DNA from 2 places in the Serratia sp. EC4 genome. Region 2 is predicted to be linked to the other one. Evidence: predicted binding sites of a transcription regulator. Region 2 holds the regulator's gene; the other holds the start of a gene.
What was found. Region 2 encodes Fur, which represses iron uptake genes when iron is present. Its sites were predicted from a motif close to ATAATAATGAGAACNACTATCAA; they were not measured.
Positions count from the first base shown of each region.

Region 1 (14,980 bases), on a different contig from region 2:
CCGCGCGGATACGAGCCAACAGCTCACGCGGGTTGAACGGTTTAGGAATGTAGTCGTCGGCGCCGATTTCCAGGCCCACGATGCGATCGACCTCTTCGCCTTTCGCGGTGACCATAATGATCGGCATCGGGTTGCTCTGGCTGCGCAGGCGGCGGCAGATGGACAGGCCGTCTTCGCCCGGCAACATCAGATCGAGCACCATCAAATGGAAGGATTCACGAGTCAGCAAGCGATCCATTTGCTCAGCGTTGGCAACGCTGCGAACCTGGAAGCCCTGCTCGGTTAAATAACGTTCTAAAAGCGCGCGCAGGCGCATGTCATCATCGACAACCAGGATCTTATGATTCTCTTGCATGGTATTACTCCCAAAGGCTTTATTGCCTGACTCGAATATTGTTAGAAAACCTTGCCATTTGAGACAGCGTTTAATGGTATGTATTCTAGACGAAATTGTTACAAAGCTTATTCTTTTCCCCATTTATCAACAATTTTCAGTGAATGTCGACGGGGGTTCGTTAAAATTTCGCCCTTTATCGGCGCAATGTGGGGCGACGGCCCAATTTTGCACAATTTCGCCACCGGCGAACCGACCGGTGGCGTTTAGCCGTCGGGTCAGGAAGTCTGCAGGAAACGCGCCAGCTGCCGGCGCAACTGCCGGTTCTCTTGCTGCAGCGCATCAACCCGATCGAGCAACGTCAGCGCCATGGCGATCCCCGGCCAATCCAGATCCAGCTCGGCACGCAGCCTGCGCGCGCGCTGCAGATGGCTCAGCGCCGGGTAATCGAACTCCCAGCGCGGCTGCGCCGGCTCCAGCGGCACGATCACGCCCAGGCCGACGATCTCGACCAATTCGTCCTCTGAAATCTCCACTCGCTGACACAGTTCCACCACGGTGAATGTGATCTCTTTCTTCATCATGTGCTTTACTCCCATTCCGCACGCGGATTGAACGCCGCCTGCTCAGCCAGCTCTCGCCACAGGGCGCTGGCCTTCTCGTTCGGCTTCGGCGGCATCACCACCTTGAGAATGACATACAGATCGCCGGGCTCTTTCTTGCCCGCCAGCCCTTTGCCCTTGACCCGCAGCCGTTTGCCGCTCTGGCTGCCGGCCGGCACGGTCAACGCGATTTTGCCGGTCAGCGTCGGCACCTCGATGCTGGCGCCGAGCGCCGCTTCCCACGGGGCGAGCGGCGCCACGATGCTCAGATTGTGGCCATCAATTTCGAACAGCGGATGCGGCGCGAGGCGGATGACCAGATACAGGTCGCCGTTCTGGCCGCCACCCACGCCGGCAACGCCCTGCCCCTTGAGGCGAATGCGCTCGCCGTCGCCCACGCCGGCCGGGATTTTCACGTTCAGCGTTTTGCTGGCTTCGCTCACCTGCCGCCCCAGCTCGTCGTACACCGGCAGCGTGTAGGATATCTCGCGGCTTTGGCCATGCAGCGTTTCCTCGAGGAACAGCGGCACCTCCATTTCGAGATCCTGGCCGCGGAAGCCATGCCCGCCGCGCGAGTGCGAAGCGGAGCGATGCCCGCCCGCCGCCCGCCCGCCGAACATGCTTTCGAAGAAATCGGAGAAGTCTTGCGCGTCGGCGCCGCCGCCGTGCCATGAAGCGCTCTGCTGATAGCCGCCGTGATCGCCGCGCGCCTGGCGGCCAAAGTTCGGATCGTTGCGATGCAGCCGGATCTGATCGTACTCGGCGCGGCGCTCCTCGTCCTTCAGCACCTCATAGGCTTCGGCCACTTCCTTGAACTTGCTTTCGGCGTCGTCTTCAGTGCTCACGTCAGGGTGATATTTACGCGCCAGCCGACGGTAGGCCGTTTTGATGGTTTTCAGATCGGCGTTGGGCTCAACGCCCATCGTGGCGTAGTAATCTTTAAATTCCATGCGGTAATACCTTCAATGTGTTGGGTTGTGCGCCAAAATTCCTTGTCTCTCTCGCCAGATATCCTCCTTTCGTCACATTCCTTTTCCGCTATCGCTAAGCATACTCCCGATTGTTAAAAGCTGCGCAAACTGAATAAAAACCGTGCGACAACGCGCAGGCCCGCGCGCCATTTCTAAAGCCCCCCGCATTCACGTACACTGTGGCGGTGACCCCATAAAGATAAATCACGATGAGAACTCAACTGATAACCCGTGAAGGGTATGACAAGCTCAAACAAGAGCTGGATTACCTCTGGCGCGAAGAACGCCCCGAGGTGACCAAGAAAGTGACCTGGGCCGCCAGCCTGGGCGACAGAAGCGAAAACGCCGATTACCAGTACAACAAGAAGCGGCTGCGCGAAATCGATCGCCGCGTCCGCTATCTGACCAAATGCCTGGAGCAGTTGAAGATCGTCGATTACTCCCCGCAGCAGGAAGGCAAAGTGTTCTTCGGCGCCTGGGTAGAGGTGGAGAACGAAGACGGCGAAATCAAACGCTTTCGCATCGTCGGTTACGACGAGATCTTCGGCCGCAAGGATTACATCTCCATCGACGCGCCGATGGCGCGCGCCCTGCTGAAAAAAGAGGTCGGGGACGTCGCCACCGTCAATACGCCGCTGGGCGAGGCGCAGTGGTACGTGAACGAAATAGACTACCCGAAGTAAGCTTTCAGCTTTTTCCGAACCGCCGCCAACGCCGCCGCCTGAGCTGTTCTCCACGCCGCGGCCGCGCGGCGGCGGCCCGCTCCACTGGCATTTTCCCCGATCAATCCGTATAACTGTCCCCTGTTTATTCACCGTTCTCAATACAGATACCAGACCTATGAATGACCCACTGAGCCGCATTATTGCAACAGAACTGCAGGCCCGGCCGGAGCAAGTCGACTCCGCCATCCGTCTGCTGGATGAAGGTAATACCGTGCCCTTTATTGCACGCTATCGTAAGGAAGTCACCGGGGGCCTGGACGACACCCAACTGCGCCAGCTGGAAACCCGCCTGGGTTATCTGCGTGAACTGGAAGATCGTCGTCAGACCATCCTGAAGTCGATCGATGAACAGGGCAAACTGACTGAACAACTGGCGGGGGCGATCAACGCCACGCTGAGCAAGACTGAACTCGAAGACCTCTACCTGCCGTACAAGCCCAAGCGCCGCACCCGCGGCCAGATCGCCATCGAAGCCGGCCTGGAACCGCTGGCGGACACGCTGTGGCAGGATCCGCAACAGCAGCCGGAACAACTGGCCGAACGCTACGTCGACGCCGACAAGGGCGTGGCGGACGTGAAAGCCGCCCTCGACGGCGCACGCTATATCCTGATGGAGCGCTTCGCCGAAGACGCCGCGCTGCTGGCCAAGGTGCGCGACTACCTGTGGAAAAACGCCCATCTGGTGTCCAAAGTGGTCGAGGGCAAGGAAGACGAAGGCGCCAAGTTCCGCGACTATTTCGATCACCACGAACCGATTTCCCAGGTGCCTTCGCACCGCGCGCTGGCGATGTTCCGCGGCCGCAACGAAGGCGTGCTGCAGCTGGCGCTGAACGCCGATCCGCAGTTTGAAGAAGCGCCGCGCGAAAGCCAGGCAGAGCTGATCATCATCAATCACCTCAATCTGCGCCTGAACAACGCTCCGGCCGACGCCTGGCGCAAGGCGGTGGTCAACTGGACCTGGCGCATCAAGGTGTTGCTGCACCTGGAAACCGAGCTGATGGGCACGGTGCGCGAGCGCGCGGAAGATGAAGCGATCAACGTGTTCGCCCGCAACATGCATGATCTGCTGATGGCCGCGCCGGCCGGCATGCGCGCCACCATGGGCCTCGATCCGGGCCTGCGCACCGGGGTGAAAGTCGCCGTGGTCGACGCAACCGGCAAGCTGGTCGCCACCGACACCGTCTACCCGCACACCGGGCAAGCGGCGAAAGCCGCCGCCATCGTCGCGGCGCTGTGCATCAAACACAACGTGGAGCTGGTGGCCATCGGCAACGGCACCGCGTCGCGTGAAACCGAGCGTTTCTATCTCGACCTGCAAAAGCAGTTCAGCGACGTCCGGGCGCAGAAAGTGATCGTCAGCGAAGCGGGCGCGTCGGTGTACTCCGCGTCCGAACTGGCGGCGCAGGAGTTCCCGGATCTCGACGTATCGCTGCGCGGCGCGGTGTCCATCGCTCGCCGCCTGCAGGATCCGCTGGCGGAGCTGGTGAAGATCGATCCGAAATCCATCGGCGTCGGCCAATATCAGCACGACGTCAGTCAGAGCCAACTGGCGAAGAAGCTGGATTCGGTGGTGGAAGACTGCGTGAACGCCGTCGGCGTCGATCTGAACACCGCGTCGGTGCCGTTGCTGACCCGCGTGGCCGGCCTGACGCGCATGATGGCGCAGAACATCGTCAACTGGCGCGACGAGAACGGCCGCTTCAGCAACCGTGAACAGCTGCTGAAGGTCAGCCGCCTGGGGCCGAAAGCGTTCGAACAGTGCGCCGGCTTCCTGCGAATCAACCACGGCGACAACCCGCTGGATGCCTCCACCGTTCACCCGGAAGCCTATCCGGTGGTGCAACGCATCCTGGCCGCCACCGAGCAGGCGCTGCAGGATCTGATGGGCAACGCCTCGGCGGTGCGCAGCCTGAAAGCGGTTGATTTCACCGACGACAAGTTCGGCGTGCCGACGGTCACCGACATTCTGAAAGAGCTGGAGAAGCCGGGCCGCGATCCGCGTCCGGAGTTCAAAACCGCCACCTTCGCCGAAGGCGTGGAAACCCTCAACGATCTGCAGCCGGGCATGATCCTGGAAGGCTCGGTGACCAACGTCACCAACTTCGGTGCCTTCGTGGATATCGGCGTGCATCAGGACGGCCTGGTGCACATCTCCTCGCTGGCGGACAAATTCGTCGAAGATCCGCACACCGTGGTGAAGGCCGGCGACATCGTCAAAGTGAAGGTGATGGAAGTCGATCTGCAGCGTAAACGCATCGCGCTGAGCATGCGCCTGGATGAGCAACCGGGCGAAGGCTCGCCGCGCCGCGGCGGCAACGCGCCGGCACAGTCGCGCGACACCGCCAACCGTTCGGCGGGCGGCAACAAGGCCAAACCGCGCAACGCGGCGCCGGCCGGCAACAGCGCCATGGGCGACGCGCTGGCGGCGGCATTCGGCAAGAAACGCTAAGTCAGAGCCAACAGGGCGGAGCCTGCTCCGCCCTTTCTGATGAATAAAACTTGCGGCATTTCTTGACCCGTCTCAATAAACCGTCATCTTTTTATTTCCCGTTCCTGCGTGATCACCCTCTCATTATTCAGCCAGCAAAAATGCCTTCTGCAGCCATTTATTAACAACTTTGTTAACACGCATTTTTCATCTCGCCAATAGTGAGAGAAACACAAATGGTTACCGCTCGCATTACGGCGGAATAATGTTATCGAATTGCTTTTCAGCGGAAATAAATAAAGGGAAAAAACCCTCGATATTTGCAAACGAGAAAACTTGGCTACAAATACACAACTGATTTAACTCGCCATTCTCATTTGTTCCCCATCGCAAGCGGTGGTAAAACGTCGTTAATCAAGACAACGCCATCAAAAACTGTCGACGCCATAATAATTGGTTACAATACCCCTACTTTTTGTATTGAACGCGATAATGATAATTACTATTATTTGCGCTCACTTTATTGCATGACCTTATGGATGAATACCGCCGACGGCGTGGCATTTTCGCCGGCAACGTCCAATTATCATCAGCCCGATGTTCATCGGCACCCGGAAGGTTAATCACATGCAGCTTCAACCTAAACACACATATAAGATTATCGGCTTTTCCGGTGAAATTGCGCCGGCCTACCGCCAGAAACTGTTATCGCTCGGCATGCTGCCCGGTTCTTCGTTCGACGTGGTGCGCGTCGCGCCGCTGGGCGATCCGATAGAAATTAAAACCCGCCGCGTCAGCCTGGTGCTGCGCAGGAAGGATCTGGCGCTGCTGCAGCTCGACGGCCAGCCCTGAACCGGCACGCCTCCATTTGCCGACGCGCCCTTGCGCCGGCGCTGTTCTCCTTGAAGACGACACGCTGAACTATGAAAAAACTCACCATCGGCTTAATCGGTAACCCGAACTCCGGCAAAACCACGCTGTTCAACCAGCTGACCGGCGCACGCCAACGGGTCGGCAACTGGGCGGGCGTGACGGTCGAACGCAAAGAAGGCCATTTCACCACCCCGCAGTCCGACGTGCGGCTGGTCGATTTGCCCGGCACCTACTCCCTCACCACCATCTCGGAGCAAACCTCGCTCGATGAGCAGATCGCCTGCCACTACATTTTGAGCGGCGACGCCGATCTGCTGATCAACGTGGTCGACGCCTCCAACCTGGAGCGCAACCTCTACCTGACGCTGCAATTGCTGGAGCTGGGCATCCCCTGCATCGTGGCGCTGAACATGCTCGACATCGCCAAAAGCCAGCATATCGATATCAACGTCGCCGCGCTGTCGGCGCGCCTCGGCTGCCCGGTAGTACCGATGATCTCCACCCGCGCCGACGGCATCGGCGTGCTGAAACAGATGATCGACAATCATCGCATCAACGAACAGCAGGCGCTGGTGAACTACCCGCCGTTGCTGCTGAAAGCGGTCGCCACGCTGAGCGACGCCATGCCGCAAACGCTGCCGGCGGTGCAACGCCGCTGGCTGGCATTGCAGATGCTGGAGGGCGACATCTACAGCCACCGGCTGGCCGGCCCCGCCGTCGCGCTGCTGCCTGCGGCCATTCAGGCGTTGCAACAGCAGCAGCAAGAAGACCCGGCGCTGGTGATCGCCGACGCGCGCTACCAGTCCATCGCCGCCCTGTGCGACGCGGTCAGCAACTCGCAGCAGGCGATGCCCAACCGCCTGACCGATATGCTGGATAAAGTGATCCTCAACCGCTGGCTGGGCGTGCCGATCTTCCTGTTGGTGATGTACCTGATGTTCCTGCTGGCGATCAATATCGGCGGCGCGCTGCAGCCGATCTTCGATATCGGCTCGGCGGCGATCTTCATTCAGGGCATTCAGTGGCTCGGCTACACCCTGCACTTCCCCGACTGGTTAACCGTATTCCTGGCGCAGGGCGTCGGCGGCGGCATCAACACCGTGCTGCCGCTGGTGCCGCAGATCGGCATGATGTACCTGTTCCTGTCGTTCCTGGAAGACTCCGGCTACATGGCGCGCGCGGCGTTCGTGATGGATCGCCTGATGCAGGCGCTCGGGCTGCCGGGCAAATCCTTCGTGCCGCTGATCGTCGGCTTCGGTTGCAACGTGCCGTCCATCATGGGCGCCCGTACGCTGGACGCCCAGCGCGAGCGCCTGATCACCATCATGATGGCGCCGTTCATGTCCTGCGGCGCCCGTCTGGCGATCTTCGCGGTGTTCGCCGCCGCCTTCTTCGGCCAGGACGGCGCTGGGGTGGTGTTCTCGCTGTACATGCTCGGCATCGCGGTGGCGATCCTGACCGGCCTGGTACTCAAATATACCCTCATGCGCGGCGAAGCCTCGCCGTTCGTCATGGAGCTGCCGGTTTACCACGTGCCGCACCTGAAAAGCCTGCTGCTGCAAACCTGGCAGCGGTTGAAAGGCTTCGTGTTGCGCGCCGGTAAGGTGATCGTGGTGGCCAGCATATTCATCGGCGGCCTGAACAGCTTCTCGTTCAGCGGCAAAACGGTCGACAACATCAACGACTCCGCGCTGGCCTCGGTCTCCAAGGTACTGACACCTCTTCTGCAGCCGATGGGCGTCCACAGCGATAACTGGCAGGCCACCGTTGGGCTGGTGACCGGCGCGATGGCGAAAGAAGTGGTGGTCGGCACGCTGAATACGCTGTATACCGCCGAGCACATCAACAAAGAGGCGTTCGACGCCGCCAACTTCAACTTGCTCGATGAACTGGGCGGCGCGCTGCAGGAAACCTGGGACGGCCTGAAAAACACCTTCAGCCTGAGCGTGCTCTCCAACCCGATCGAAGCCAGCAAGGGCGACGGTGAGATGGGCGTCGGTTCGATGGGCGTGATGAGCAGCAAATTCGGCTCCGGCATTTCCGCCTACAGCTACCTGATCTTCGTGTTGCTGTACGTGCCTTGCGTCTCGGTGATGGGCGCTATCGCCCGTGAGTCAAGCCGCGGCTGGATGACCTTCTCAATCCTGTGGGGGCTGAACGTCGCCTACTCGCTGGCGACGCTGTTCTATCAGGCGGCCACCTTCAACCAACACCCGCAGTACAGCCTGACGGCGATCCTGGCGGTGGTGCTGGTAAACCTGCTGGTGCTGTTCGGCCTGCGCCGGGCGCGCAGCCGCGTCACGGTGCGCCTGGGCAACGCCACGCCGGCGGCCTGTTGCCAGAGCGCCAAAGGGAGCTGTCACTGATGGCCGGGCTGCTGCAGGTGCGCGATGCGCTGGCGCTGCGCGGCAGCGCCCAGGCGCAGCAGCTCAGCCAATCGCTGGCGACGCCGCTGCCGCTGGTGCAGGCGATGCTGGATCGTTTGACGGCGATGGGGAAAGTGGAACGTATCGAACAGGATGGCGGCGCCTGTCTGAGCGGCAGTTGCAAAAGCTGCCCGCAGGGCCAGGGATGCAGCACGGTGTTCTACCGGCTGAAGGCCTGACGATCAGGGGCGCCGCAGCGGCGCCCCTTGCCGTTCAAGGCTTATTGCTTGTCTTTGTAAACTTCGGCGATGGCGCTGAATTTACCGTGTTCGCGGCCCGCCAGGATCACGTAGTATTGACCGCCCTTTTCGTCCGCCAGTTTGGACAGCTCTTCCTTGGCATCCATCGGTGACGTGGTTTCCGCCGTCGTGGTGACGGTGCCGATCTTCTCGTATTTACCCGGATTCTTATCCAGATCTTCCTTGGTCAGCAGGGTTGCCGCCATGGAGCCGAAAGACACCGAACCCAGCACTGCCGCTGCAATAATCATCTTCAATGATTTCATGACACTAACCTCTCAATGGATAATTTATCTGTTATGAAAGCCGTCCAGGATCCATGCGTAGTACCGCAGGCTGCCGCGACATCCTCAGGCCTCGTTGCTTTCCCTGACGGGGCCTGTTTCCCAGAGACGAAACGCCAAAATGAAAATCGCCGCACGCGGTCTTTTCATTTTGCAGCCAACGCATTGACTCACTAAGTATTGAACAGCTTTGTCTTTTATCCACCCGGCGGCGTTTTTTTTCGCGCTCTATCGTGCGTTTTCCCGCTGCATTCAATGTGCTGCAATAAACGCTTCGATCATCGTCACAAATTCATCGGGATGAGAGATAAACGGCGCATGGGCGGCTTTGGCCACGATCTGCGACGTGGAGTTCGGCCAGGCGGCGTCGAGCTGCTCGGCGACCTTGCGCGGCACCAGCCCGTCCAGATAGCCGTAGATCCGCAGCAGCGGCAAATTCAACTCCGCCAGCGGCGCGCGCAGATCGGCGGTGCGCAGGATCTCCAGCCCGCCGTTCAGTACCTCGACGCTCGGCGTCGGTTGGTTGAGCACCACCGCTTTCAGCTGGCGCGCATCCTGACGCGCGCTCTCGGTGCCCAGCGTCTGCAGCGCCAGAAAACGCTCGACGGTACGCTGGAAATCCAGGCTTAGCTGGTGCTGGAAACCGCTCAGCACATCCGGACGAATCCCCGGCCACGCATCGCGGGCGGCAAAGCACGGCGAAGAGGCCACGGTGATGAGCCCGCTGACCCGCTGCGGCTGCATCAGCGCCGCCTGGCTGGCCACCAGTCCGCCGAGCGACCAGCCGAGCCACCAGGCCTGCGGCGGGGCGGCCGCCAGCACGATTTCCGTCATCTGCTCCAGCGACAGGGCGCCGAACCCCTGGCTGCGGCCGTACCCCGGCAGATCGACCAGGTGCAGGCGAAAATGCGGCGTCAGCCGCGCCTGAATGCAACGCCACACTTCGGCGTTCAATCCCCAGCCGTGCAGCAGCACAAGATCGCGTTCGCCTTCGCCTATTGTTTGCCAGTACAGCGCTGTCATTGGTTATTGTCCTTTCATGCTTACTCGTCTCGGAGACGCTATGCTATCAATCCGCAGCCGCTGTTGGCTATGCCGACAACCGTTGAGCCTGATGCGTCATGGCATCTGCAGTTGCTGCCTGCGCCATCTGCCGGCCCACCCGCCGTGTTGCCCGCGCTGCGGATTGCCCGCCGGGAAGGCGCGAACGCCCTGCGGCCGCTGCCTGCAACGGCCGCCGCCCTGGCAACGGCTGGTGTTCGTCGGCGACTACGCTGCGCCCCTCAGCCAACTGGTAAAAAGGTTCAAGTTCCACCGCGCGCCCGAGCTGGCGCCGACGCTGGCGCGCCTGATGCTGTTGCGGTGGCAGCAGGCGCGCAGAGAGCAGTATCTGAACAGACCCGACCTGATTTTAGCGGTACCCTTGCATGCATCACGCTGCTGGCGCCGTGGCTATAACCAGAGCGATCTGCTGGCGCGGCCGCTGGCGCGCTGGCTGGGCTGCGCCTATCAGCCCGCCGCCTTGCGCCGGGTGCGCAAAACCGCCCAGCAACAGCGGCTGAGCGCCTCTGCCCGCAGACGCAATCTGCAGCGCGCGTTCGCCTGTACCGTACCGGTCGCCGGCCGGCATATCGCCTTGGTGGATGACGTGGTGACCACCGGCAGCACCGTCGCGGCGATCGCGGCGCTGCTGCGGCGGCAAGGCGCCGCCTCGGTGCAGATATGGTGCGTTTGCCGCACGTTGTAGTGCCACGGCAATGGGCGTATTATAACCGACTATAGAAGTCAACTATTGAGCTAATGCTATGATCCGTATAACAGATGCTGCACAGGAACACTTTGCCAAACTGCTGGCAAATCAAGAAGAAGGCACCCAAATCCGCGTATTCGTGATCAACCCGGGCACGCCGACGGCCGAATGCGGTGTCTCTTATTGCCCGCCGGACGCGGTAGAAGCGACGGATACCGAACTGAAGTTCGACAAACTGTCCGCCTATGTCGATGAGCTGAGCGCGCCGTATCTGGAAGACGCCGAAATCGACTTCGTGACCGACCAGCTGGGTTCTCAGCTGACGCTGAAGGCGCCGAACGCCAAGATGCGCAAGGTCGATGACGACGCGCCGCTGATGGAGCGCGTGGAGTACGTGCTGCAGTCGCAGATCAACCCACAGCTGGCGGGCCACGGCGGCCGCGTAACGCTGATGGAGATCACCGACGACAACATGGCTATTCTGCAGTTCGGCGGCGGTTGCAACGGCTGTTCTATGGTCGACGTCACGCTGAAAGAAGGCATCGAGAAAGAGCTGCTGCAGAAATTCCCGGAGCTGAAGGGCGTGCGTGATTTGACCGAGCACCAGCGCGGCGAGCACTCCTACTACTGATACCCTTCTTACTTGAAGTTGCAGCGTTGTTGGCCGCATGCGCGCACCCCAGTCACTTACTTAAGTAAGCTCCTGGGGATTTACGCACTTGCCGCCTAGCTGCAACTCCAATTAATTCGGGTATCCGTCATTTGGATGGGACTAAAGTTCTCGTCCTTTGACCTAATACAACGACACCTCATCGTCACCCCACCGACACCTTGCGTCGGCGCTTGTCCAAATCCTTCAGCAGCCGGTTTATCCGCGGGTCGGCGAACATCTCCTCCAGCGTCCGGGTCAGCTTGCGCCGCCAGTTAGGGTACTGATCGCTGGTGCCGGGAATGTTAACCGGATCCGCCATATCCAGCCAGTCTTCCGGCTGCAGGCCGAGCAAGGCGCTGGCGCTGTCGGCGACATAACGCTGCAGGCCGCGGTTGAGCAGCGGGCTCATGCCGAGCAGCGCCGCCTTCTTGCCCACCTTCTGCGGCACGCAGCCATAGCGATGCAATCCGTCCAGCAACCCCTGTTTGGCGCGTTCCCGATCGGCGAACAGCGCCCGCAGGATCTCCGCATCCGGGTAAAGACCCAGCCGGTTGCCGAGCGTCAGGTCGTCGCTTTGCCAGTAGCCGCGCAGCGTCGGCAGATCGTGGGTGGTGATGGTCGCCATCGCCTGCACCGGATAGGCCTGCGGCGCGCGGAAATGGTGTTCGCCGTCGCTTTCGAAATAGAGCACTTTGTAGGAATAGACGCCGCTGTCGCGCAGCTTGCCGACGATTTCCACCGGCACCGTGCCGAGATCCTCACCGATCACCATGCAGCGGTGGCGCTGGCTTTCCAGCGCCAGCACCGCCAGCAGATCGTCCACCGGGTATTTGACGTAGGCGCCGCGATCGGCGGTTTCGCCATACGGGATCCACCACAGCCGCAACAGCGCCATGACGTGATCGATGCGCAGCGCGCCGCAGCTGGTCATGTTGGCGCGCAAAAGATCGATGAACGGCTGATACCCGCGCGCCGCCATCACGTGCGGATCCATCGGCGGCAGGCCCCAGTTTTGCCCCAGCGGCCCCAGAATATCCGGCGGCGCCCCGACCGACGCTTTCAGGCAGTACAGCTCACGGTCACACCAGGTTTCCGCCCCGCCTTCCGCCACCCCGACCGCCAGATCGCGATACAGGCCAATCGGCATCCGCTGCTGTTGACTCTGGTCAAAACACTGCGCGAACTGCGTGCCCGCCAGCCATTGCAGCCACAGGTAAAAGCGAACCGCGTCCTGATGTTCAGCGCAGAACTGCCGCACCGCTTCGCTCTGCCCCTGCCGATAACGTTCGGGCCAGGCCGGCCAGCCCCACTGGCTGGCGTCTTTGGCCGCCAGATGGGCGTGCAGCGCATCAAACGCCGCCTGCTGATACAGGCTGTCGCCGCCCTCAGACACAAACAGCTCGAACGCCTGACGCTGCGCGTCGTTCGGCTGACGCGCCTGAAACAGCGGGAACGCCAGCTTCAGCGCCGCCAGCTTCAGCTGCATCACGGCGGTGTAATCCACCCACTCCGCGGCGCGTGCCCTGGCCAGCTGCTTCTGCGTCGCCGGCTTCTGCCACCAGCGCTGCGCCGCGTCGCTGCGCTGGAAATCCTCCACCGCGTTGACGTCGATATACGCCAGATTCAGCCAGCGGCGCGACGAGGGGCTGTAGGGGCTGGCGCTCTCCGGGTTGGCCGGATACAGCGCATGGATCGGATTGAGGCCGACGAAGGCGCCGCCGCGTTCCCCCACCTGCTCCACCATCAGGCGCAGATCGCCGAAATCGCCGATGCCCCAGTTGCGATCGGAACGCAGCGTATACAGCTGAACGCAGGCGCCCCACAGTTTTTTGCCGGTCAGCAAGGCGTCCGGCTCGAAGCAGCGCCTCGGCGCGACGATCACGCGGCATGACCACTGCCGCACGCCCTGGCTCAGCGTCAATTGATGGTAGCCCGCCGGCAGATCGCCGGGCAACGTCAGGGTCTTGCGCGCGCCGACGCGCCCCTGCAGGCATTCGCCGTCTTCACGCTGCAGCGCCCACAGGTACTCGCCTTCACCCGCCGGGGTCAACGCCAGCGGCGCGCCCTGATAGAACACCTTGACCGCCGGTAACGGCGACGCCGCGCCTTCCTGCGCGGCATCGGCCCGATTCATGGCCGCCAACAGCTTGCGCTTGGTCTCCGGTTCAATCGCCTGCCGCTTGCCGTGGGCATTGATGAAATCGGCAGCGATCCCCGCCTGCGCTGCCGCCTGATCGATACGCTTGCGATCCATTCGCTCTCCTTAACGTTTGGCTTGCCAGATGCGCTGCTGATAATCGCGGATCGAGCGATCCGAGCTGAACATGCCGACGCGCGCGGTGTTAAGGATAGCCCGCCGCGTCCACTCGTCCCGATCGCGATACAGTTCATCGACCCGGCGCTGCGCCTGGCAGTACGAGGCAAAGTCCGCCAGCACCAGGTAGGGATCGCCGCCTTCCAGCAGGCTGTGCAGCATCATGTCGAACGCGTGCTTGTCGCCGTGGCTGAAGGCGCCGCTCGCCAGCTCGTCCAGAATCGCCTTCAGGTGCTTGTCTTTCTTGCGGTAGCTGAGCGGATCGTAACCCTTCGCCACTATCGCCTTCACCTGCTCCACGGTATTGCCGAAGATAAAGATATTGTCTTCGCCCACCTGCTCGGCGATTTCGACGTTGGCGCCGTCCAGCGTGCCGACCGTCAGCGCGCCGTTCAACGCCAGCTTCATGTTGCCGGTGCCGGAGGCCTCTTTGCCGGCGGTGGAGATCTGTTCGGAGATATCCGCCGCCGGGATCATCAGTTCGGCCACCGAGACGCGGTAGTCAGGGATGAACGCCACTTTCAGGCGATCTTTCACCAACGGATCGTTGTTGATCTTCTCGGCCGCCTGATTGATGGCGTAGATGATGTTCTTCGCCAGGTAGTAGCCCGGCGCCGCCTTGGCGCCGAACAGGAAGACGCGCGGCACGATGTCCAGGTTGGGGTTGTCGCGCAGCTGGCGATACAGCGACAGGATGTGCAGCAGGTTCAGGTGCTGACGTTTGTATTCATGCAGGCGTTTAATCTGCACGTCGAAGATCGCGTCCGGGTCGAGCGTCAACCCCATCACGCCGTGCACGTAATGGGCCAGCGCCACCTTGTTGTCGCGTTTGATCTGCTGATAACGCTGGCGGAACGCCGCGTCGTCGGCGAATTTTTCCAGCCCGCGCAGCGCGTCGAGATCGCTCGCCCACTCCACCTTCAGCGTCTCGTCGATCAGGCCCGACAGCGCCGGGTTGCACTGTTTCAGCCAGCGGCGCGGCGTGATGCCGTTAGTGACGTTATGGAATTTGTTCGGCCACAGCTGGTGATATTCCGGGAACAGATCTTTCACCACCAGATCCGAGTGCAGCTGCGCTACGCCGTTGACTGCAAAGCCGCTGACCACGCACAGGTTGGCCATGCGCACCTGCTTGTTGTGGTGCACCGCCAGTTTGGCCCACACCGCCTCGTCGCCCGGCCAATGCTTATCCACCAATTTTTTAAACCTGGCGTTGATTTGTTTGATGATGGAGAAATGGCGCGGCAGCAGGCTGCGCACCAATTTTTCATCCCAGCATTCCAGCGCTTCCGGCATCAGGGTGTGGTTGGTATAGGCGAAGGTGTTGCTGGTGATCGCCCAGGCCGCCTCCCACTCCAACTGGTGTTCGTCCAGCAGAATGC
Region 1 covers NZ_JBNIDE010000007.1:133,442-148,421, reverse strand. The annotation lists gene ompR (osmolarity response regulator transcription factor OmpR) at 1-355, opposite strand, end outside; gene ACP39K_RS18755 (chaperone modulator CbpM) at 613-918, opposite strand; gene cbpA (curved DNA-binding protein) at 924-1,886, opposite strand; gene greB (transcription elongation factor GreB) at 2,117-2,590, shown strand; gene ACP39K_RS18740 (Tex family protein) at 2,748-5,081, shown strand; gene feoA (ferrous iron transporter A) at 5,688-5,912, shown strand; gene feoB (Fe(2+) transporter permease subunit FeoB) at 5,984-8,299, shown strand; gene ACP39K_RS18725 (FeoC-like transcriptional regulator) at 8,299-8,538, shown strand; gene ACP39K_RS18720 (YdgH/BhsA/McbA-like domain containing protein) at 8,580-8,864, opposite strand; gene bioH (pimeloyl-ACP methyl ester esterase BioH) at 9,135-9,905, opposite strand; gene gntX (DNA utilization protein GntX) at 9,946-10,629, shown strand; gene nfuA (Fe-S biogenesis protein NfuA) at 10,688-11,263, shown strand; gene malQ (4-alpha-glucanotransferase) at 11,448-13,538, opposite strand; gene malP (maltodextrin phosphorylase) at 13,548-14,980, opposite strand, start outside.
Region 1: feoA (ferrous iron transporter A) is a predicted target of Fur. The motif match lies at 5,547-5,569, and genes of this name have one in related genera.

Region 2 (14,980 bases):
CGGGGGCGAGCTGGCTGAGTTCGGCGATTTGAATGCGCGAGATCGGGCCCTGTTGGTCGATCAGGCGATAAACTGCCGCGCCGTTAAGTTGTTTGACTAAGTCAACGTTCCCTATTTGTGCTTGTCCGCCAGTGCTCATCAATAATGTTACTCGCTGTTCATTGAATTAAACCTCGTTACCGTTAACGAGCGTTTTGGTGATCTTGAAATCACGGGTGAAGGCGGTCAGGTTAGCCACCTTGCCGGCTTCGAGGGTACCCAGACGGTGATCGACGCCGATGGCGCGCGCCGGGTACAGCGTCGCCATGCGCAGCGCTTCGTCCAGCGCGATGCCGATATGCTCGACGCTGTTTTGCACCGCTTCGATCATGGTCAGCGCGGAACCGCTCAGGGTGCCGTTCTCATCCACGCACAGCCCATCCCGATAGTATATTGTTTTACCGGCGAAAATAAATTGGTCAATATCTGCACCCGCCGGTGCGGTCGCGTCGGTGACCAAGACCAATTTATCACCTTTCAGGCGTTTGGCGTTACGGATACTCGCCCAGGCTACGTGATGGCCGTCGGCGATGATGCCGGTATAGACCTCCGGCGTATCGAAGATAGCCCCCATCAGCCCCGGTTCGCGGCCGGTGATATACGGCATGGCGTTGTACAGGTGGGTGGCGAAGCTGATGCCGGCAGCGAAGCCGGTGCGCGCCTGATCGTAGGTGGCGTTCGAGTGGCCGGCGGAGACCACGATGCCGGCCTCGGTCAGCTGCTTGATAAAGTGCGGCTCAACCATTTCCGGCGCCAGCGTCACCTTGGTGATCACGTCGGCGTTGGCGCACAGGTAATCGATCATGTCCTGGGTCGGCTTGCGAATGAACGCCGGGTTGTGGGTGCCTTTTTTCACTGGGCTGAGGTACGGCCCTTCCAGGTGCAGGCCCAACGCCTGGTTTTGGTGCTTTTTCAGATAAGCGCGCATCACGTTGACGCTGTGCTTCATGAATTCGTCGCTGCTGGTGATCAGCGTCGGCAGATAGCTGGTGCAGCCGGATTTCTCGTTGGCGCGCTGCATGATCTCCAGCGTTTCTTCCGAGATGGCTTCCAGCGAATCGTTGAACTGGACGCCGCCGCAGCCGTTCAGCTGCACGTCGATAAGCCCGGGGGCCAGGATGGCGCCACCCAGGTCGCGCGTTTCGATGCCGGCGGGCAATTCAGCCACCGGGCAGACTTTCTCAATCAGCCCATCAGCGATAATGACTGCATGGTCATCAAGTACGTCGTGGCCGGTATAGATTCGGCCGTGGGTTAAAGCGAACATCGTAGCCCCCTGCAAAGATTAAAGACTTTTCACGCTTTCCGCTTCTAACTCGCGGAAATATTTGACGGTTTTGACTTTCAGTTCCATGGTGGCCGGTTCGTCGCACACCACCACCGCTTTGGCGTGCAGCTGCAGGCAGCTGATGGTCCACATGTGGTTGATGTTGCCTTCCACAGCGGCTTCCAGCGCCTGCGCCTTGGCGTGGCCGGTCACCAGGATCATCACCTCTTCCGCGTCCAGCAGCGTACCCACGCCGACGGTCAGCGCATATTTCGGCACCAGGCTGACGTCGCCGCCGAAGAAGCGCGAGTTGGCGATGCGGGTGTCTTCGGTCAGCGTTTTGATGCGGGTGCGCGAAGCCAGGGACGAAGCCGGCTCGTTGAACGCGATATGGCCGTCGATACCCACGCCGCCCATGAACAGGTTAATTTTGCCGTAAGACTTGATCTTCTCTTCGTACTGGCGGCACTCGGCGTCGACATCCGCGGCGTTGCCGTTCAGTAGGTTGATATTTTCACGAGGAATATCAACGTGATCAAAGAAGTTGCGGTACATGAAGGTGTGGTAGCTTTCCGGGTGTTCCTGCGGCAGGCCAACGTACTCGTCCATGTTGAAAGTCACAACATGCTTAAAGCTTACTTCACCTGCTTTGTGCATCGCAATCAGATGTTTGTAGGCTTCCAGCGGCGTGCCGCCGGTAGGCAGGCCGAGTACAAACGGGCGCTCTGCGGTTGGCTTGAATGCGTTGATGCGTTGAACGATATGACGCGCGGCCCATTTGCCGACTTGTGCGGTATCTTTCAGTGGGATAAGTCTCATCTAACACCTCTTGGGATAAGTAAACTAAAGCTATACTGTACGGGCCTGCGGGAGTCCTAAGCGTAACCCAGCTTTATGATTCTCGCGTGAATCGTCCGTTCGGTTGATTTTTTGAATGATAAAATAAGTTTTGTGTGATGGCCAGCAATCTGGGAGGTGAAGACTACTTTTTGGTGATATTTATCACAAAAAGGGAGGTTTTAATTTGCGATACAAAATAATTTTTTTACACTCGGCATGAGTGATACGTGCCAAGCGCTGTTTCTAAAAAGGTAGTGAGAGCTCCAAATAAACTACTAATAGGGTCCGTCCGCGGACAACATAGGGGGAAAAGGTGAACATTCTTAGTTATTTGCAAAAGGTGGGACGGGCGCTGATGGTGCCGGTCGCCACGCTGCCCGCCGCCGCCATCTTGATGGGCGTCGGGTACTGGATTGACCCTGTTGGTTGGGGCGGCGACAACGCTTTCGCTGCCTTATTGATTAAGTCTGGCTCTGCGATTATCGATCATATGGCGGTGTTGTTCGCCGTTGGTGTCGCCTACGGCATGTCCAAAGATAAGGACGGATCTGCCGCACTGACCGGCTTCGTCGGTTTCCTGGTGCTGACTACCCTCTGTTCACCGGCCGCCGTGTCGATGATTCAGAAGATCCCGCTCGATCAGGTGCCTGCCGCGTTCGGCAAGATTGAGAACCAGTTCGTTGGTATTCTGGTGGGTATCATCTCCGCCGAAGTGTACAACCGCTTCAGCGGCGTCGAGCTGCCTAAGGCGCTGTCGTTCTTCAGCGGCCGCCGTTTAGTGCCGATCCTCATTTCCTTCCTGATGATCCTGGTCGCTTACATCCTGATGTTCGTCTGGCCGGTCGTGTTCGGCGCTCTGGTGAGCTTCGGCGAACACATCCAAAAATTGGGCTCCGTCGGCGCGGGCATCTACGCCTTCTTCAACCGCCTGCTGATCCCGGTCGGCTTGCACCACGCGCTGAACTCGGTGTTCTGGTTCGACGTGGCCGGCATCAACGATATCCCTAACTTCCTCGGCGGCCAGCAGTCGATTGACGCGGGTAAAGCGGTTGTTGGCATCACAGGCCGTTATCAGGCGGGCTTCTTCCCGATCATGATGTTCGGTCTGCCGGGCGCGGCGCTGGCCATCTATCACTGCGCGCGTCCTGAGAATAAGGCGAAGGTGCTGGGGATCATGATGGCAGGGGCATTCGCTGCCTTCTTTACCGGCATCACCGAACCGCTGGAGTTCTCCTTCATGTTCGTGGCACCGGTGCTGTACGTGATCCACGCCGTACTGACCGGTATCTCGGTGTTCATCGCCGCTAACATGCATTGGATTTCAGGCTTCGGTTTCAGCGCCGGCCTGGTGGATATGATGCTGTGGGTGCGTAACCCGCTGGCGACCCACTGGTACATGCTGATCCCGCAGGGCCTGGTGTTCTTCGTTATCTACTATGTGGTGTTCCGCTTCACCATCAACAAGTTCAACCTGATGACCCCGGGCCGCGAGCTGGCGGTTGCCGGTGACGAAACCGACGGTTATGACGTCAACGTCAACAGCAGCGCCGGTAAAGACGAGAATGAAACCACCACGCTGGCCCGTCGCTACGTCGGCGCGATCGGCGGCTCCGACAACCTGACCGGCATCGACGCCTGCATCACCCGACTGCGTTTGAACGTGAAGGACTCTGCGCTGGTGAACGACGCATTGGCGAAGCGCCTCGGCGCGTCGGGCGTTATCCGTCTGAACAAGCAGAGCGTGCAAGTGATCGTCGGCACCCGTGCCGAGCTGATTGCCAGCGCAATGCGCAACGTAATTGCGGCCGGCCCGGTGGCGGCTGCGGCGGCTCCGGCGGCGGCTCCTGCTGCGGAAGCCAAACCGCAGGCGGTGCCGAACGCACCGAAAGCCGCGTTTGAAACGCTGGTGGCGCCGGTAACCGGTGAAGTGGTGGCGCTCGATCAGGTGCCGGACGAAGCCTTCGCCAGCAAGGCGGTAGGCGACGGCCTGGCGATTCGCCCGACCGACAACATCGTCGTGTCGCCGGCTGACGGCACCGTGGTGAAAATCTTCAATACCAACCACGCCTTCTGCCTGGAAACCGACAAGGGCGCCGAGATCGTAGTGCACATGGGGATCGACACCGTCGCGCTGGAAGGCCAGGGCTTCAAACGCCTGGTGGAAGAGGGCGCGGAAGTGAAAGCCGGTCAACCGATTCTGGAACTGGATTTGGATTACCTGAACGCCAATGCGCGTTCGATGATCAGCCCGGTGGTGGTCAGCAATTCTGACGACTATGCCGGCCTGGCGGCGCTGGCCAGCGGCTCAGTGGTCGCCGGTCAGACCAAGCTGTACGAGATCCAAAAGTAAGGCCGTTTTTACCTGAGTAGTACCCGGGGCCGGTCACGCATCATGGCGGAGTTTGCCCCGACTTGGCGGGAAGAGAGCGATCTCTTCCCGCTTTTTTTATCCCGTTTCGCGCCACGGCGGCGCGCTGCGCGCCGAGGGTGCAATATGCCGCATTTTTCGTGAAACAAACGGTTGTTTCCAGACGTGGCTTGTTGGATCATAGGCGGTTATGTGTAGCGCTTTGCATTGAGGAACAGTGAAATGAGTGAGGCTGAAGCCCGCCCAACCAATTTTATCCGTCAGATCGTCGATGAAGATCTGGCGTCGGGGAAACACACGTCGGTACATACCCGTTTCCCGCCGGAGCCTAACGGCTATCTGCATATCGGCCACGCCAAGTCCATCTGCCTGAACTTCGGCATCGCCAAGGACTATCAGGGCCAGTGCAACCTGCGTTTCGATGACACCAACCCGGTGAAAGAAGACATCGAGTTCGTGGAGTCAATCAAGCACGACGTGGAGTGGCTGGGCTTTGAGTGGAGCGGCAACGTTCATTACTCCTCAGACTATTTCGATCAGCTGCACCAGTATGCGGTTGAGCTGATCACCAAGGGGCTGGCCTACGTCGATGAGCTGTCGCCGGAGCAGATCCGTGAATATCGCGGCACCCTGACCGCGCCGGGCAAAGACAGCCCGTACCGCGACCGCAGCGTGGAAGAGAACCTGGCGCTGTTCGAGAAGATGCGCAACGGCGAGTTCGCCGAAGGCGCCGCCTGCCTGCGCGCCAAGATCGATATGGCTTCGCCGTTTATCGTGATGCGCGATCCGGTGCTGTACCGCATCAAGTTCGCCGAACACCACCAGACCGGCAACAAATGGTGCATCTACCCGATGTACGATTTCACCCACTGCATTTCCGATGCGCTGGAAGGGATCACCCATTCGCTGTGTACTCTGGAATTCCAGGATAACCGCCGTCTGTATGACTGGGTGCTGGATAACATCACCATTCCTTGCCACCCGCGGCAGTACGAGTTTTCGCGTCTCAACCTCGAATACGCCATCATGTCGAAGCGCAAGCTGCACCAGCTGGTGGCCGAGAAGATCGTCGAAGGTTGGGATGACCCGCGCATGCCGACCGTCTCCGGCCTGCGCCGCCGCGGTTATACCGCCGCCTCGATTCGTGAGTTTTGCCTGCGTATCGGCGTGACCAAGCAAGACAACAACGTCGAGATGGTGGCGCTGGAATCCTGCATTCGCGACGATCTTAACGAGAACGCACCGCGCGCCATGGCGGTGCTGGATCCGGTGAAGGTCGTCATCGAGAACATGGGCGATGCGGTGGAAATGGTCACCATGCCTAACCACCCGAACAAGCCGGAAATGGGCAGCCGCGATGTGCCGTTCAGCCGCGAGATCTATATCGATCGCGCCGACTTCCGCGAAGAAGCCAACAAGCAGTACAAGCGTCTGGTGCTGGGCAAGGAAGTGCGTCTGCGCAATGCGTACGTGATCAAGGCCGAGCGCGTCGAGAAGGACGAAGCGGGCGAGATCACCACCATTTTCTGCAGCTACGATGCGGAAACGCTGAGCAAAGATCCTGCCGACGGCCGCAAGGTGAAGGGCGTGATCCACTGGGTGTCCGCGGCGCACGCGCTGCCGGCGGAAATTCGCCTGTACGATCGCCTGTTCAGCGTGCCTAACCCGGGCGCGGCGGAGGATTTCCTCTCCACCATCAACCCGGAATCGCTGGTCATCAAGCACGGCTTCGTCGAGCCGAGTCTGGCGGCCGCACAGCCGGAGAAGGCCTACCAGTTCGAGCGTGAAGGCTACTTCTGCGCCGACAACCGTTATTCGTCGGCCGAACATCTGGTGTTTAACCGCACCGTCGGCCTGCGTGACACCTGGGCGAAAATCGAAGGCTAATCTTATTCGCCTCGAAAATTAATGAATCAGCGCGGCTTTAAGCCGCGCTTTTTTTATGTCTGCTATTGAGCAAACCATCTATTCCTGCCCAGCTATTCCGGGCTGTGTTTAATTAATCGCGGTGCGTTAATCAATAAGTTTTCTGATATTGGGTTTAATAGTCTTAATTTTTACTTATATATTCGTGATGCGAATTAATTTCATTTAGAGAGCGCTCTCAATTTTTATCGTCTGACTGACGAATTTAGTCAGGCTGAAACCATTAATCGTCTCTGGTTGACCTCTTATCTTAATTTATTCTGATTTAATTGAATTTTTTATTCGACACCCTCCATGAACACCGACGTAACAAAATCTCACTGATATGTGCTGCTTGTCATACTTTGACAAATCTCCCGCATTTTTCATTTGATAATTCGCGTCGCGAAAAATAGTCTATCTGTAGCAATTAGTGCTGTGGGAATAACATCTCGTCGGCAATATTTTTTACCCGTTCGGGTTTTTTATTGGCAGTCGTGCAGGGCAGTGGTGAACACAGGCGGCTGCAACTTTTAAGTTAAGTCAAAGAGGAATTTCACTATGGGTACGCACGGTGCTCAGCGTAAAACGCTGGCGCTCGCAGTCGCGGGCGCGCTGTTGGGAACAGGGTTTGCCATGGCGCCTGAGGCGAAAGCCGCAGGGTTTATCGATGATTCCACGCTGACCGGCGGCATCTATTACTGGCAACGTGAGCGTGACCGTAAAGATCTCAATCCGGACAGCAAGGATTACAACCAATACACCACCAACCTGTCGCACTCCACCGCCAACCTGAGCCTGGATTTCGCGTCGGGCTACGCCTGGGACATGTTCGGTCTGGATGTCGGCGCCTTTACCGCCATCGAACTGGCTGAATCCAGCGCCAGCGGTCACCCGAACGAAATTGCGTTCTCCTCGAAGAACCGTACCTACGACGAAGACTACTCCGGTGACAAAGGCGGTATCAGCCTGTACAAAGCCGCCGCCAAATTCAAATACGGCCCGGTCTGGGCGCGCGCCGGCTACATTCAGCCGAGCGGCCAAACCCTGCTGGCGCCGCACTGGAGCTTTATGCCGGGCACCTATCAGGGCGCCGAGGCCGGCGCCAAGTTCGACTACGGCGATGCCGGCGCGTTGAGCTTCTCCTACATGTGGGCCGACAAATACAAGGCGCCGTGGCATATCGAGGTGGACGACTTCCGCCAGAATGATAAGAAAACCCGCGTCTCCTATCTGCACTCGCTGGGCGCCAAGTACGATTTCAAAAACGATCTGGTGCTGGAAGCCGCTTTCGGCCAAGCCCAGGGTTACGTGAATCAGTACTTCACCAAGGCGTCTTACAAATTCGATCTGCTGGGCAACCCGCTGACCACCAGTTACCAGTTCTACGGCGCGGAAGACCGCATCAGCGACAAGAACGATCCGAACAGCATCTACGACGGCCTGGCCTGGCTGCAGGCGCTGACCTTCGGTTACACCACCGGGCAGTTCAACTGGCGTCTGGAAGGCACCATGGTCAAGGCGGAAGGCAACCAGGGCTTCTTCCTGCAACGTATGACCCCGACCTACGCCTCATCCAACGGCCGTCTGGACGTGTGGTGGGACAACCGCTCCGACTTTAACGCCAACGGCGAGAAAGCGGTGTACGCCGGCGTGATGTACGACCTCAGCAACTGGAACCTGCCGGGCATGGCGGTCGGCGGCTCCTACGTGTACGCCTGGGACGCCAAGCCGAGCACCAACCCGATCTACGATCAGAGCCAGCGCCTGAAAGAGAGCGCCTGGAGCCTGGACGCGATGTACACCATCCAGGAAGGGCGCGCCAAGGGCACCCTGATCAAGCTGCACTACACCCAGTATGACAACCACACCAACATCCCGAGCTGGGGCGGCGGTTACGGCAACATCTTCCAGGACGAGAAAGACGTCAAGTTCATGGTCATCGCGCCATTCACCATCTTCTGATGCGTTCCCCGGCCTCGCCGCCGGGGGCAGTTAAGGGAATTCAACGATGAAAAAAATCATGCTGATGCTGGCGGCCGCCGCGGCCTTGAGCGCCTGTGCGCAACCCGCCGCGCCGCCGGAAGACGCCAAATTGAAGCAGGCTTACAGCGCCTGCATCAACACCGCCGAAGGTTCGCCGGAGCGTCTGCAGCCCTGCAAGTCGGTGCTGAACGTGCTGAAACAAGAAAAACAGCACCAGCAATTTGCTGAGCAGGAAACGGTGCGGGTGATGGATTATCAGAACTGCATTATGGCGGTTCACAGCGGTAACGGTCAGGCTTATGACGCCAAGTGCGGCAAGCTGTGGCAAGAAATTCGCGATAACAATAATTAAGAAGGATGAGAAGATGAACGCATTCAAACTGAGCGCATTAGCCGCGTTGACGGCAACGATGGGATTCCTGGGCGGCATGGGGAGCGCCATGGCCGATCAACAGCTGGTGGATCAGCTGAGCCAGCTGAAGCTGAACGTGAAAATGCTGGATAACCGCGCCGGCGAAAACGGCGTGGATTGCGCGGCGCTGGGCGCCGACTGGGCCTCTTGCAACCGGGTGTTGTTCACCCTCAGCAACGACGGCCAGGCGATCGACGGCAAAGACTGGGTCATCTATTTCCACAGCCCGCGGCAGACCTTGCGGGTGGACAACGACCAGTTCAAGATCGCGCATCTGACCGGCGATCTGTACAAGCTGGAGCCGACCGCCAAATTCAGCGGTTTCCCGGCCGGTAAGGCGGTGGAAATCCCGGTGGTCGCCGAATACTGGCAGCTGTTCAGAAACGACTTCCTGCCGCGTTGGTATGCCACCTCCGGCGACGCCAAGCCGAAAATGCTGGCGAATACCGACACCGAAAACCTGGATCAGTTTGTGGCGCCGTTCACCGGCGACCAGTGGAAGCGCACCAAGGACGACAAAAACATTCTGATGACGCCGGCTTCGCGCTTTGTCAGCAATGCCGATCTGCAGACGCTGCCCGCCGGCGCGCTGCGCGGCCAGATCGTGCCGACGCCGATGCAGGTGAAGGTCCACGCACAGGACGCCGACCTGCGCAAAGGGGTGGCGCTGGATCTGAGCACGCTGGTCAAGCCGGCGGCGGACGTCGTCAGCCAGCGTTTCGCGCTGCTGGGCGTGCCGGTTCAGACCAACGGTTACCCGATCAAGACCGATATCCAGCCGGGCAAGTTTAAAGGCGCGATGGCGGTATCGGGCGCCTATGAGCTGAAAATCGGCAAGAAAGAGGCGCGAGTGATCGGCTTCGATCAGGCCGGGGTGTTCTACGGGCTGCAGTCGATCCTGTCGTTAGTGCCGAGCGACGGCAGCGGCAAGATCGCCACGCTGGACGCCAGCGATGCGCCGCGCTTCCCGTATCGTGGCATTTTCCTCGACGTGGCGCGTAACTTCCATAAGAAGGACGCGGTGCTGCGCCTGCTGGATCAGATGGCGGCTTACAAGCTCAACAAATTCCACTTCCACCTGAGCGATGACGAAGGCTGGCGCATCGAGATCCCCGGTTTGCCGGAGTTGACGGAAGTCGGCGGCCAGCGCTGCCACGATCTGAGCGAAACCACCTGCCTGCTGCCGCAGTACGGCCAGGGGCCGGACGTCTACAGCGGCTTCTTCAGCCGTCAGGACTATATCGACATCATCAAATACGCTCAGGCGCGCCAGATTGAGGTGATCCCGGAGATCGACATGCCGGCACACGCCCGCGCCGCGGTGGTCTCGATGGAAGCGCGCTATAAAAAGCTGCATGCCGCCGGGAAAGAGCAGGAGGCCAACGAATTCCGCCTGGTGGATCCGACCGATACCTCCAACACCACCTCCGTGCAGTTCTTTAACCGCCAGAGCTACCTGAACCCGTGCCTGGACTCTTCCCAGCGCTTTGTCGACAAGGTGATTGGCGAGATTGCCCAGATGCATAAAGAAGCCGGCCAGCCGATCAAAACCTGGCACTTTGGCGGCGATGAGGCGAAAAACATCCGCCTGGGCGCAGGCTATACCGACAAGGCGAAACCGGAACCGGGTAAAGGCATCATTGACCAGAGTAATGAAGACAAGCCGTGGGCCAAGTCGCAGGTGTGCCAGACGATGATCAAAGAAGGCAAGGTGGCCGACATGGAGCACCTGCCGAGCTACTTCGGCCAGGAGGTCAGCAAGCTGGTGAAGGCGCACGGCATCGACAGAATGCAGGCCTGGCAGGACGGTCTGAAAGACGCCGAAAGTTCGAAGGCGTTCGCCACCTCGCGCGTGGGCGTCAACTTCTGGGACACCCTGTATTGGGGCGGTTTCGACAGCGTTAACGACTGGGCCAATAAAGGGTATGAAGTGGTGGTCTCCAACCCGGACTACGTCTACATGGACTTCCCTTACGAGGTGAATCCGGACGAGCGCGGTTACTACTGGGGCACCCGCTTCAGCGACGAGCGCAAGGTGTTCAGCTTCGCGCCGGACAACATGCCGCAGAACGCGGAAACCTCGGTCGACCGCGACGGCAACCACTTCAACGCCAAAAGCGACAAGCCGTGGCCGGGTGCCTACGGTCTGTCCGCTCAGCTGTGGAGCGAAACCCAGCGCACCGATCCGCAGATGGAATACATGATCTTCCCGCGCGCGCTGTCGGTGGCGGAACGCGCCTGGCACCGCGCCGGTTGGGAGCAGGACTATCGCGCCGGCCGCGAATACAAAGGCGGGGAAACCCACTTTGTCGATACCCAGGCGCTGGAGAAAGACTGGCTGCGCTTCGCCAATATCCTGGGCCAACGTGAACTGGCCAAGCTGGACAAAGGCGGCGTCGCTTATCGTCTGCCGGTGCCGGGCGCCCGCGTGGCGGGCGGCAAGCTGGAAGCGAATATCGCGCTGCCGGGATTGGGCATCGAGTATTCCACCGACGGCGGCAAGCAGTGGCAGCGCTATGACGCCAAGGCCAAGCCGACGGTCTCCGGTGACGTGCAGGTGCGTTCGGTCAGCCCGGACGGTAAACGCTACAGCCGCGCCGAGAAGGTCTAGGTCTGGCTCCGGGGCCCGTGGTTCTGGCAGCGGGCCGCATCATAATGAAGGGGGAATGCGTTCGCCCCCGCGCGTGCCGGCGTGGGGCGGATGTTGAAGTGAGAGCAGTACGTGGAGTCGCAGTGCCGCTGCAATTGTAGTATTTCATGACATGATCTTCCCCCGGCTTGTCCGGGGATTTTTTTGCCCGTTGTACGGCGGGCATAAAAAAACCGCCCCAATGTGAGGCGGTTTTTCATAGCCGGTCAGGCTTATTTCTTGTCGTGCAGCGATTCGTCTTCGCGGCAGTCACCGGTTTCACAGTGGCCGTACAGGTACAGACTGTGGTTGGTGAGCTTGATGCCGTGCTGCTTGGCGATATCACGCTGGCGCACTTCGATGGATTCATCACTGAATTCGATCACTTTGCCGCAGTCCAGGCAAATCAGGTGATCGTGGTGATGCTGTTGGGTCAGCTCGAACACGGACTTGCCGCCTTCGAAATTGTGACGTGTCACAATGCCCGCATCGTCAAACTGGTTCAGTACGCGATAAACCGTCGCCAGGCCGATCTCTTCGCCCATATCAATCAGTTTTTTGTACAAATCTTCCGCACTGACGTGATGGCATTCCGGATTTTGCAGTACTTCCAGGATTTTGAGTCGCGGAAGCGTGACTTTTAAGCCGGCCTTCTTCAATGCGATGTTGTTGTCGGTCATGCGAATTCAGTCCTGTTACTATGCTAATCAAGTTGAGGCGTACTCGCCTGTGGCATCGGTCGGCACAAAGAGTTAATGCGTCTCATTATAGAACCGGTTGTACTAAATGGAAACCGCCGGTTGTTAACAAAGATATAATTGCACTATTGCATGTTTTGCATGCAACGCCTTGATGGATGGGATAAACCGATATCTCAGTCTACCGTGACGGGGTGGGAAGTTACAAATCTGTAGCTTCTATCGCAGCAATCCCTGTTGCCGATGACGGCCCTGTCGGCACACTATGCACTTTACAGGGCCTTTGTTCAACCTTTCGCCAGTACCGGCGTTTAGCCGACGATATCGGCCAGGCTCAGCTCTTCGACGATCTGTTTGACCCAGGCGTCCACGCGCTCATTGGTCAGCTCCGGCTGACGGTCTTCGTCGATCGCCAGACCGATGAAGTGGTTGTCGTCCGCCAGGCCTTTGGAAGCTTCGAAGTGGTAGCCTTTGGTCGGCCAGTGGCCCACGATGGCCGCGCCGCGCGGTTCGATGATGTCGCGGATGGTGCCCATCGCGTCACAGAAATATTCCGCGTAGTCTTCCTGGTCGCCGCAGCCGAACAGCGCCACCAGTTTGCCGTTGAAATCGACTTCTTCCAGCGTCGGGAAGAAATCATCCCAGTCACACTGCGCTTCACCGTAGTACCAGGTCGGGATACCCAGCAGCAGGATATCGAACCCTTCCAGGTCTTCTTTGCTGCTTTTGGCGATGTCATGCACTTCTGAGACATCGTCGCCAAACTGTTTCTGAAGAATTTTCTGGATCATTTTGGCAATGTTTTCGGTATTGCCAGTGTCGCTGCCAAAGAAAATGCCTACAGTAGCCATATCGCGTATAACCTTTAAATTCAATTAATTGCATTACTCGGCGCCGGCACTGCCGCCGATTAAAATGATGCCATGACAAGAGCCTTTCGCCATGGTGGCGGGCGCCGACAGGCGCAGTCTCTTACCGGTAAATGCGTATCATGCCAGAAAGTGGCGCCGGGGTTTTATCGCATTTATGCGATGCCGAAGGATGAAGAAAAGCGTGGTCGATCCGGCGTTGTCCTTAACGCCGCGCCGCGCGTGCGGCCGAAGAGATCAATGTTCCGGCTGTTCTTCCGCCAGTTGCGCCAACAGCATCTGCTCGATGAGTTCGCTGCGGCTGATGTTGCGCTGTTCCGCCAGTTTGTTCAGGGCGTCCACCGCATCCGCGTTGATTTTCAGCTCTACGCGCCGCAATCCGCGCACTTTATCGCGCCGTAACTGATTGCGCTTATTGATTCTAAGCTGTTCATCGCGGGAAAGCGGGTTGGTTTTCGGGCGCCCCGGACGGCGTTCATCTGCGAACAGATCCAGCGTCGTGCGATCCGTTTGTTCTTTTGCCATAGGTAGCGGTACTGCAAGGGAGTTTGCATCAAAAAGCGCTCGCACGCTTCCGGAGGCATCGATTAACACACTTCGGGCCAATAAACCCTAACCCAAATTTACCCCCGAACCGGCGTTCGCGAACGCGCTGGCGCGGCGGCAAAATTATAGCGCGCCATATTACCCCAGCAGATGGAGCGGCGACAATGCCTAACTGCGGGCTAAACGCGCTAAGCCGTTATCTTTAGCGCGTTTTTTCGCCAGATTAACGTATTTTTCAGGCTTCGCCGAGGAAACGGTGGATGGCGCGCAGCACCGCTTCCGGTTTTTCGGCGTGCACCCAATGGCCGGTGCCGGCGACGACGTGCGCGCGGGCCTGCGGGAACTGGCGGGCGATATCTGCACGGTAGCTGTCCTGCACGTACGGCGACAGGCCGCCGCGAATGAACAGGGTCGGGTGTGGCCAGGCCGGGACGTCCTGCCAGCCGGTGATGTCTTCGTAGCGTTCGATCAGCACCGGCAGGTTGAAGCGCCATTCACCGTTATGGAAGGACTTCAGCAGGAACTGGATCACGCCTTCTTCCTGCAGGTAGTCGCGCATCAACTGGGCGGCCGCCTGGCGCTGGGTGATGCCGGCGGCGCTGACGGCCTTCAGCGCGGCGAAGATCTCGTCATGACGTCGGGTCTGGTAATCCACCGGCGCGACGTCGATGACGATCAGCTTGGCGATGCGCTCGGGCGCGATGGCGGTCAGCGCCATCGCCGCTTTGCCGCCCATCGAGTGGCCGATGACGATCGCTTTCTCCAACTGCAGTTCGTCGAGCAGCGCCAGCAGATCCTGCGCCATGGCGGGGTAGTTCATGTCGTCGGCGCGCGGGGAGAGGCCATGGTTGCGCAGATCGACCTTGATCACACTGTGCTGTTTATGGAGATCGCGCGCCAGCACGCCCAGGTTGTCGAGATTGCCGAACAGGCCGTGGATCAGCAGCACCGGCAGCGCGTCTGACTCGGCGGCCAGCAGTTGATAATGTAATTTCATGGCGAAGTTCATACTGAGAGAGATTCAGATTAGGGTATCATGATTGAATCGCACGATGAATCATGCGGAATTTTCGCGGCGCGGGCTTGGCAGTGCCGGCTATAGGTATTAGTCTGCATTTGCCGTCCGGAGGCACATTGTTGTGTTCGCCCCAGCGCTTTTAACCTTATAATCCCATGGCTTGAATGCAGGATCTGGCTTCAGGTTCTAAGTAGAAAAAACAGTATTGGATAAAGATGAAAACTATTGAAGTCGACGAAGAGCTTTACCGTTATATTGCCAGCCACACGCAACACATCGGTGAAAGCGCGTCCGATATTTTACGCCGCATGTTGAAATTCACCGCCGGTCAGCCGGTGCGCGCGTTGCCTGCCGCCAGTGCGTCGTCGTCCGTCGAACTGGAAAAAGCGACGCCGGTTCAGCG
Region 2 covers NZ_JBNIDE010000002.1:298,988-313,967, forward strand. The annotation lists gene nagC (DNA-binding transcriptional regulator NagC) at 1-139, opposite strand, end outside; gene nagA (N-acetylglucosamine-6-phosphate deacetylase) at 167-1,306, opposite strand; gene nagB (glucosamine-6-phosphate deaminase) at 1,325-2,125, opposite strand; gene nagE (N-acetylglucosamine-specific PTS transporter subunit IIBC) at 2,460-4,496, shown strand; gene glnS (glutamine--tRNA ligase) at 4,737-6,401, shown strand; gene chiP (chitoporin ChiP) at 6,981-8,384, shown strand; gene chiQ (ChiQ/YbfN family lipoprotein) at 8,431-8,757, shown strand; gene ACP39K_RS08105 (beta-N-acetylhexosaminidase) at 8,771-11,428, shown strand; gene fur (ferric iron uptake transcriptional regulator) at 11,680-12,126, opposite strand; gene fldA (flavodoxin FldA) at 12,456-12,995, opposite strand; gene ybfE (LexA regulated protein) at 13,251-13,538, opposite strand; gene ybfF (esterase) at 13,795-14,568, opposite strand; gene seqA (replication initiation negative regulator SeqA) at 14,793-14,980, shown strand, end outside.